One region of the Paenibacillus sp. FSL H7-0737 genome, then DNA from elsewhere that is predicted to be linked to it. Evidence: predicted binding sites of a transcription regulator. Region 1 holds the regulator's gene; each other region holds the start of a gene.

Region 1 (3,292 bases):
TACCATTCACCCATACATGCTCAACATCCTTGGCACTGGCAGAGTATACAGCATGAGACAACAGATCTGTGTGTGGTAGCAAATGCGGCTGGTCTATATCAATCGCGATAAAGTCCGCTTTCATGCCAACAGCGAGTCTACCCACATCATTTAAAAAGATAGACTTTGCGCCATACTCTGTAGCTATACGCAGCGCTTCCGGAGCTGGAACAGCCGTCGGATCACCACTTACACCTTTATGGATGAGGGCTGCAAGACGCATCTCTTCAAACATATCCAGGTTATTATTGCTTGCCGCACCATCTGTACCCAGTGATACCTTCACACCAGCCTTTAGAAGATCCGTAACCCGAGCCACTCCACTAGCCAGTTTCAGATTACTTCCTGGGTTATGAGACACGCCTACATCATGACGAGCCAGTATCTCGATCTCTTCATCATTCAAATGAACGCCATGTGCAACAATAGACGGACGTGTGAACATTCCAAGCTTCTCTAAATGCGCTACAGGCCGAAGTCCGTAATCCACCACATTCTGCTCCACTTCGCGTTTGGTCTCGGACATATGGGTATGCATCGGTAAATCCAAATCATGTGCCGCTTGAACAAACTTAACAAAGAAGTCTGGTGGGCAAGTATATGGGGCGTGTGGCGAGATCATCGTCGTAATTCTACCATCAGCCTTACCATGCCAATTTCGTGCAAAAGAAATCGCTTCCGCAAGCTTGTGATTTTGTACTTCCTCTGGGCATAATCCGATTACACCTCTCATCAGTACGGAACGGATGCCTGATAATTCGACTACCTCTGCTACTCGGTCCATATGATCATACATATCCAAGAAGGTTGTAGTACCACCTTTTAGCATTTCCAGTACCGACAAGGAGGTTCCCCAGTATACATCTTCTCCAGTGAATTTCGCTTCCATCGGCCACATCTTCTCTTGAAGCCACACCTGAAGTGCTAAATCATCTCCATAACCACGAAGCAATGACATTGCCGCATGGCCATGTGTGTTTACCAGACCTGGCATAAACAGCAGACGACTGCCATCAACAACTTGCACATCATCTTCCATTAAAGGCTCTTCTTTTCCTATGTAAGTGATCAAATCATCTTCAATAGTCATATATCCATTCAGAACCGGCTCATCCGTTCCCGGAATAAGAAAACGCCCGCCCTTAATAATCGTTTTACTGCTCTTCATTTCCGATTTCTTCCTTTCCGTCTTTCAAATAATAAGCAAGGCTTTGCAAATCCGTTGTAAAATCGGCAGCATGAACCCGGATATTCGATGGTGTTTTTAGAATCACTGGTGCAAAATTCAAAATCGCCTCAATGCCAGACTCAATGAGAATATCTGCTACATTCTGCGCTTCTGAATCAGGCACAGTAATGATCCCAATTCGAATACCTTGCTCACGAACCGTCTGACCAAGCTCCTCCATCGGCTGAACGGTAAGAGAGTTGATTTTCCGCCCTACCTTAGGTGCATAGGAGTCAAATATAGCGGTAATCTTCATAGTATCTTTCAGATAAGCATTGTAATTAGATAATGCATGTCCAAGGTTACCGGCACCTACTAAAGCCACATTCAATTGTTGATCCAGCTTCAGAATATGACGGATTTTTTCAATAAGATAAGTTACGTCATACCCGATACCTTTTCTACCAAAGTCTCCAAAATAAGCTAAATCTTTACGAATTTGAGCAGGATTCAAATCAAGTTTTTGTCCTAGTTCTTGTGAGGAAACGGTTAATATTTCACGTTTCTGGAGATCATTCAAGAAACGCAAGTACACAGGAAGTCTGCGAACAACGGCTTCTGATATTTTATCCGATTTCATAATTTACCTCCTAATTTAAGTGATATTCTGTTCAAATCCTATCGAAATATCTGCACCTCGTCTCAAGGAAGAGCGGTATTCTTATACCGCCCTTCCTTGTAGAGTGATTAATAAGATTGATGACGTTCTTTTCAAGAAACGCCTCCGTCTTCCAACCACTCCGCTATACGAGGAACCATTTGATCCGTAAGCATATGCTCCATTTTCGGGCCAGGCAACGAATAGAGGAAATACTTCCCATAGTGAGATTCGATCACCCTTGTGTCATACACAATAACAATACCCCGATCTTGCGCTGTCCGTACCAGCCTCCCAAATCCTTGCTTGAAGCGAATAACCGCCTGAGGAACAGACAACTTCATGAACGGATTCTTTTTTTGGGCTTGTAATAACTCAGACTTCGCTTCCGCTAGGGGGTGGTTTGGCGGTTGAAATGGGAGCCTCACGATGGCCAAGCATGTTAATGCTTCACCTGGAATATCTACACCCTCCCAAAAGCTGCTTGTTCCTAACAGTACAGAAGCTGCACTGTCCTGAAAACGGCGGATCAGCTTGCTACGGCTGCCCCCCTCCACGCCTTGACCTAACACCGTGATCTCTTGTGAGGCTAGAGCCTCTTTCAGAGGATCGTAAACCTGGCGTAGCATCTTGTAAGAAGTAAACAGGACAAGCATCCGCCCACGTGTTGTAATAGCTGCTTCTGCTAGTGACTGTACGAGTGTATCGACAAATCGGGCATCGCCTACACTCCCCTTCACACTTGGGAAATCCCGCGGAATAACTAACAGCGCCTGCTCCCGATACTTAAAGGGAGAAGGCAGGAGTGATGTCATCAGACGCCCCTCTTCCGCAGCTTCATTAAGTCCGAGATTATCAATCATAAACTGGAAAGATTTATCCACAGAGAGTGTCGCCGAAGTTAGTACGATACTTTTCTTCTTGTCGAAAAACAGCTCCTTAAGCTGAGTACTAACATCAACAGGAACGGCATACAGCTGTAGCGATTTACTGCGATAATTTCCATTCGCCTCCAGCCAATATACTACATTCTCATCATTTAATCCCATAAAAAACCGTACTTGCTCACGTATAGAAGCTAAATCCTTAAATAAGCCGCTAATATCGGTAACTAGGCTATCTGAGGAGGATTGACCTTCTTGATCTCGCATCTCATTAAGCATTTTATCACCTTTACGGATAATTTCGCTTAATGTCAGATTCATAGTATTCTCTAAAGCAACCAATTCATCCCAATCTTTCGGTTTACGGGTAGGAAGTAGCCGCATGACTAACTGGCCGGCTTCTCCCGCCGCTGCATCGCTGCGTTCCGGCAAGAGGCTGAATAGTTTATCACTAAGCAGATCCCAGGTTTCTTTTACGGTAAGCAGGTCCGGATAGATTCTATCGATCACTCCGCTCCATTCAGAAGCTTCCTCACTGCCTGA
Region 2 (3,292 bases), 1.2 Mb from region 1:
ACTTGCTTTAACGAAGCCTTTTCCGATTATGTAATTCCATTTCATGTTTCTTCGGAGTATTTAGCTGATAAATTTGCAGGTGCGGGAGTAAATTATCAGATGTCGTTTGGTGCTTTTGATCAAGAGAAGCTGGTTGCATTTGTTATGCATGGCATCGGGGATCGTAACGGCGAAAGTACTGCATTTAATACTGGTACAGGAGTCGTTCCTTTATATAGAGGGAGACGGCTAGTCGAACAAATTTATCGTCATGCTCTTCCCATCCTTAAAGAAGCTCATATTCAAAAGTGTTTGCTTGAAGTGATTCAAACGAATGATAAAGCTATAAAAGCGTATACCACCATAGGATTTCAAATTCATAGAGAATTGGCTTGTTTCAAGGGGCGTATTGATGTCACCCTTCCGGACGATCATAGACATACATTCATTACTATGGTTCGACTGGAAGAATTCGATTGGACATCGGTACATTCTTATTGGAATTTTGAACCTTCTTGGGAACAATCTGTTCATGCAATTTTACGAAATCCGCATTTATACGATGTGGTCACGATAAGGGAAGAGAATAAGATTTGTGGATACGCGGTAATAAAATCGGCCAACGGAGCAGTTGTACAGTTCGGTATTTTGCGAGAAGAAAGAAACCAGGGATTTGGGCGTTCCTTATTTCATTGGATGGGAGAGAGACATTCTATCATCACCGTCAATAATGTAGACAAAAGAGATACAAATTCTATACGTTTCCTTCAAAGTGTTGGTCTTGACGTATACATCGAGCAATATGAAATGGAGAAAGATTTGTCATGACGAAGATGACATTAGCTTTAATTCAAAAACACTGATGATTTGAGTCAGTGTTTTTTTGTTGCAGAAGGGGGTATATATTAGAGGTTAAAATGAGGAAATATTGTTTTTTTCTAACATCGAAGTAGGAGGAGACTTGTGAAATCATATATACGCTATTGAATCAATAGCTCTTTTGGGTTCTTTTTATGTTATTCACTGAGTTGTCAGAAAGATTTGACCCTTTCTTGAACATTTAGGGATTAAGAGATATCTGTGATTGAATTACTTGCAATTTAAGATAAGATGATTTTAATCATTAGGTCACGTTATTAATTTGACTGCTCAGTATCAGGTAAATCGGGCTCGCCAACTCTTGCTTTGTGAAATTTTTCTCTTTTTACATAGCAAAGAACGAGGAACGTCATACTAAAACGAACAGGCAACGATGTCGCTGAGCCCTGCTAAACCTGATAATGAATGCAGCCCAAGAATTAGCCGGCCTAATCATAAGCATCAAGTTATGACGAAAAATGAACAGCGTTTGAAGGGAGCAGTAAAGAATGGCAATTGATACGGTGCTATGGAGCAGGCTGGTGACAGGCTTGACTCTCGGGTTCCACGTTATTTTTGCGACAATTGGCGTCGGTATACCGCTAATGATCGCTATTGCAGAGTTCATCGGGATCCGCAAAAAGGATCCCCATTATACACTTATGGCAAAGAGATGGTCTCGGGGATTTGTCATTTCTGTAGCGGTTGGTGTCGTGACCGGTACAGCCATATCACTGCAATTAGCCTTGGTATGGCCGAATTTTATGAAACTGGCTGGGAATGTTATTGCACTTCCGTTATTCATGGAAGTGTTCGCGTTCTTTTTTGAGGCCATCTTCCTGGGCATTTATTTGTATACGTGGGATCGGTTTAAAAATCCGTATATCCATTGGCTGTTGACGATTCCGATTGTCGCCGGGGCAGGCATGTCTGCCGTTTTTATTACGACGGTGAACGGATTCATGAACCAGCCTGGAGGCTTTGTCATGGAAGCAGGCCAATTCACAGCGATTGACCCAGTGCAAGCGATGTTGAATACGGCGACGTTCTCCAAGGTATTCCATGTATTAAGCTCGGCCTATTTGACAGGAGCTGCCTTGTTAGCCGGGATTGCAGCCTTTGCGATGCTGAGAAAAGGAGTGTCCGCATACCACAAAAAATCCTTGAATCTCATGATGGCGGTCGTTTTGCTGTTCAGCTTGCTGAACACATTAGCTGGTGATGTGTCCGCCAAGTTTTTGGCCGAGCATCAGCCAGAGAAGCTTGCAGCGGCAGAGTGGCATTTTGAGACGGGTAGCGGTGTGGACTTGGTTCTAATGGGATGGCTGAATGCAGAGCATGAAGTGATAGGGGCTCTTCATTTGCCGAAAGTGCTCAGCTTCCTGGCCTTTGGAGACTTTAATGCGGAGGTAACGGGGCTGGAGGAATTCCCCAAGGAAGAATGGCCACCGCTTCTTGTTCACTACCTGTTTGATTTAATGGCTGGAATCGGATTTGCTCTGCTCGCGATTTCGGTCCTGTACTTCCTGTTTGTGTTCTGGAAAAAACGCAATGTGCTTAACAAGTGGATGCTTGGCATCATCGCACTGATCGCACCGCTCGCTTTTCTAGCTGTAGAGCTGGGCTGGTTTTATGCAGAGATTGGACGACAGCCGTGGATTATCCGTGGATATATGCGTGTAGAGGAGGCTGCCACGACTTCACCGAATGTAAGAATTATATTCTTCGCCTTATTACTCTTGTACATCGTTCTCGGCAGTATGTGTGTAATCGTGCTAAGACGCTTGTTCAACAATAATCCGGCAGAAGCTGAGATGGAGAAATGGATGAAGGAACATCCTAATCAATCTGTGGAAAAGGGGGGCACTGAATGATGAGTTACGAAATAATTGGCATCTCGGTGCTCTGGCTGTTCTTGTACGGCTATTTAATTATAGCTTCCATTGATTTCGGAGCGGGATTCTTCGCCTTTTATGCCCGTTTGACGAAGCAGGATCATCTCATTAATCGTCTGATTTCCCGTTATTTATCACCCGTTTGGGAGATCACAAATGTGTTTTTCATCTTTTTCTATATTGGCATCGTCGGATTTTTTCCGGACACAGCCTATTATTATGGCTCTGCGCTGCTTGTTCCGGGAAGTATTGCAGTTATTCTTCTTGCGATTCGCGGTTCGTTCTACGCTTTTGAAAATTATGGTTCCAAGAAAAACATAGTATATCTTTTTTTGTACGGAGCTACAGGTCTGCTTATTCCGGCTTCGTTGTCAGTGGCACTTACTTTGTCTGAAGGCGGCTTTATTGTGAAGCAGGCTGAGACGGTTTCTCTGGATTACTGGGCGCTGTTTACCAATCCGTTATCGTGGAGCATCGTTGGACTGGCAATCGTGTCCGTTTTGTTCATAAGCGGCTCATTTCTGACTTTTTACGCATCTCGTGCAGAGGATCATTCCGCG
Region 3 (3,292 bases), 250 kb from region 1:
TGTTGTCTACAGCATCGTCATTGTTACCGTAGCAAGGGAATTCGCCTTCAGTTTCGAAGTCAATTGCAATACCTTGTTCGTTACGGATTGGTTTAACCTTCGCGTATTTAATAGCACTCAGTGAGTCAGCTGCAACGGACAGACCAGCGATACCGCAAGCCATTGTACGCAGAATGTCGCGATCATGCAGTGCCATTTCGATACGTTCGTAAGAATATTTGTCATGCATATAGTGAATGATGTTCAAAGTGTTAACATAAGTCTTAGCCAACCACTCCATCATCGGTTTGAAGCGTTTCATTACTTCGTCATAATCTAGATATTCAGAAGTGATAGCTGGGAATTCCGGTCCAACTTGTGCTCCGGATTTTTCGTCTTTACCACCATTAATAGCATACAGTAAAGCTTTTGCCAGGTTGGCACGAGCGCCGAAGAACTGCATTTGTTTACCGATACGCATTGGAGATACGCAGCAAGCAATCGCATAATCTTCACCCCAGTATGGACGCATTAGATCGTCATTTTCATACTGAATTGCACTAGTTTCGATAGAAACCTTAGCACAATATTTTTTGAAGCCTTCAGGCAATCTTTCGGACCAAAGTACAGTTAAGTTTGGTTCCGGAGCTGGACCCAAGTTGTACAGGGTGTTCAGGAAACGGAAACTGTTCTTGGTAACACGAGTGGTTCCATCTTCAGCCATACCACCGATGGATTCAGTTACCCAAGTAGGGTCGCCGGAGAACAGGTCATTATAGTCAGGTGTACGCAAGAATTTCACGATACGCAGTTTCATTACGAAATGATCGACAATTTCTTGTACTTGTTCTTCAGTCAAAGTACCTTCTTCAATATCGCGTTCTGCATAAATGTCTAGGAAGGAAGAAACACGTCCCAGGGACATCGCTGCACCATTTTGTTCTTTAACTGCTGCCAGATATCCAAAGTATACCCATTGAGTAGCTTCTTTGAAGTTCATCGCTGGTTTGGAAATATCCATGCCGTGAGCAGCTGCCATTTCTTTCAATTCGCCCAGTGCACGAATTTGCTCGGACAGTTCTTCACGTAAACGAATTACTTCTTCTGTCATGGAATCAACTTCAAGCTCAGCTAGTTGTTGCTTTTTGTCTTTAATCAAGAAATCAATACCGTACAGAGCTATGCGGCGGTAGTCGCCGATAATACGTCCACGGCCGTAAGCATCAGGAAGACCTGTGATAACGCCGGATTTACGCACTGCTCTCATGTCTGGTGTATATGCATCAAATACGCCTTGGTTATGCGTTTTGCGAATGTTCGTGAACATGTCAACGATGTTTTGTGGAAGCTCGAAGCCATAAGCCTTCGTAGCATCAACCATCATCTTGATCCCGCCGAATGGCTGGATGGAACGTCTGAAAGGAGCGTCAGTCTGCACGCCTACAATTTGTTCCTTGTCCTTGTCAATGTAGCCTGGAGCATGTGAAGTGATTGTGGAGACAGTATCTAGGGAAACATCCCATACGCCGCCTCTTTCTCTTTCTTCCTTGCTCAGTTGGGAAATAATCTTCCACAGTTCAGTTGTGTTACTAGTAGGACCTACGAGGAACTCTTCGTTACCTTCATAAGGCTTAATGTTACTAGCGATAAAGTTGTTAACGTCAACTTTCTTGGACCATTTACCTTTTGTAAAACTTCTCCAACCGGATTTCACTTCATTTACTTCTTTTTCAATCACCGACATGCTAAATCCCTCCATCTATATTTATTATATTTGTAGAGATCGCGGGCTTGAAGGTTGATCCCGTGTCTCGTGATCCCCAAAAGATGTGGTTGTTCCAAATTTCACAATCAACATTTCATATGTGGGACCGTTGTTTATATAAACATTCTAGTTTATTTTCTATAAAAACACTGTGACAAATATCACCTTTCGAGTGATATTTGTCACCTTTATCTAAGTCCACAACTATCCTATTCTCTATTTAACCATTTATTAATTATCAAATCTTCCGTAGAACGCATTACGGTATACATCAGCAAGCTCAGAAACCAGTGGCAGCTTAGGATTGGCAGTTGTACATTGATCTTCAAACGCACGGTCAGCCAAATAATCTACGCGGGATTCGAAGTCCTTAGGATCAAAGCCCAGTTGTTGGAACGATTCTTCGATGCCCAATTTTTTATTCATATCGCGAATAGCATTGATCAGGCTAGTTACACCTTCTTCAGTTGTGCGAGCTGGCAATCCCAGAATACGGGCAATTTCAGCATAACGCTCATCAGCTACGAAGTGCGAATATTTAGGGAACGAAGCGAACTTCGTAGGTTTTTTAGCATTGTAGCGGATAACGTGTGGCATAAGGATCGCGTTAGTACGACCGTGAGCAGTGTGGTACTGTCCGCCCCATTTATGTGCCAAACTGTGGTTAATACCCAAGAATGCATTGGCAAAGGCCATACCAGCAAGTGTTGATGCGTTATGCATTTTCTCACGTGCTACTCTGTCGCCTTCCAGCGCCGATTTTTCAAGGTATTGGAATACCAGTTGGATCGCTTTAATAGCTAGACCATCAGTATAGTCACTCGCCATAACCGATACATAAGCTTCGATAGCATGTGTCAATACGTCCATACCTGTATCAGCAACAGCAGTTTTTGGCAAGCTGTATACGAACTCTGGATCAATGATAGCCACATCTGGAGTTAACTCGTAGTCAGCCAAAGGATATTTAGTGTGCTGTTCAGTTGTTTTATCGGTAATAACTGCGAAAGATGTTACTTCCGAACCTGTACCCGAAGTTGTTGGAATCGCTACAAACTTAGCTTTGTTACCAAGTTTAGGGAATTTGTATACCCGTTTACGGATATCCATGAATTTTTGTTTCAGACCATTAAAGTCTGCGTCTGGATGTTCATAGAATAACCACATTCCTTTTGCAGCATCCATTGGGGAGCCGCCGCCAAGTGCGATAATGCAGTCCGGTTGGAATCTGTTCATCATTGCAGTACCTTTTTCAACTGTAGTTGTCGATGGATCTGGTTCAACTTCAGAGAACACTTCGATAGCTACAGGAGTTTGACGTTGACGCAGGTAATGTTCAACTCTTTCAACATATCCAAGCTTAACCATCATTGGGTCAGTGATAATTGCGACACGTGTGATATCAGGCATTTTGGTCAGGTACTGAGTAGCGCCTTTTTCGAAATATATCTTGTCAGGTACTTTAAACCATTGCATATTCACGGTACGACGATTCACCCTTTTCACGTTGATCAAATTGATTGCTGTAACGTTTTGCGACACGGAGTT

What was found. The regulator Rex, encoded in region 1, represses fermentation and respiration genes when NADH is low (regulators of the CRP and FNR family bind a similar motif). The targets are predictions, from matches to a motif close to TTGTGAAATATTTCACAA.
Region 2: the regulator Rex is predicted to act here: its motif matches at 1,165-1,182, upstream of H70737_RS15005 (cytochrome ubiquinol oxidase subunit I).
Region 3: the regulator Rex is predicted to act here: its motif matches at 1,813-1,830, upstream of pflB (formate C-acetyltransferase).

The regions. Positions count from the first base shown of each region.
Region 1 is NZ_CP009279.1:4,643,290-4,646,581, forward strand. Features, by position in the region: gene H70737_RS20340 (amidohydrolase) at 1-1,207, opposite strand, end outside; gene H70737_RS20345 (redox-sensing transcriptional repressor Rex) at 1,194-1,847, opposite strand; gene dinG (ATP-dependent DNA helicase DinG) at 1,979-3,292, opposite strand, start outside.
Region 2 is NZ_CP009279.1:3,475,149-3,478,440, forward strand. Features, by position in the region: gene H70737_RS15000 (GNAT family N-acetyltransferase) at 1-807, shown strand, start outside; gene H70737_RS15005 (cytochrome ubiquinol oxidase subunit I) at 1,347-2,711, shown strand; gene H70737_RS15010 (cytochrome d ubiquinol oxidase subunit II) at 2,708-3,292, shown strand, end outside.
Region 3 is NZ_CP009279.1:4,897,266-4,900,557, forward strand. Features, by position in the region: gene pflB (formate C-acetyltransferase) at 1-1,723, opposite strand, end outside; gene adhE (bifunctional acetaldehyde-CoA/alcohol dehydrogenase) at 1,976-3,292, opposite strand, start outside.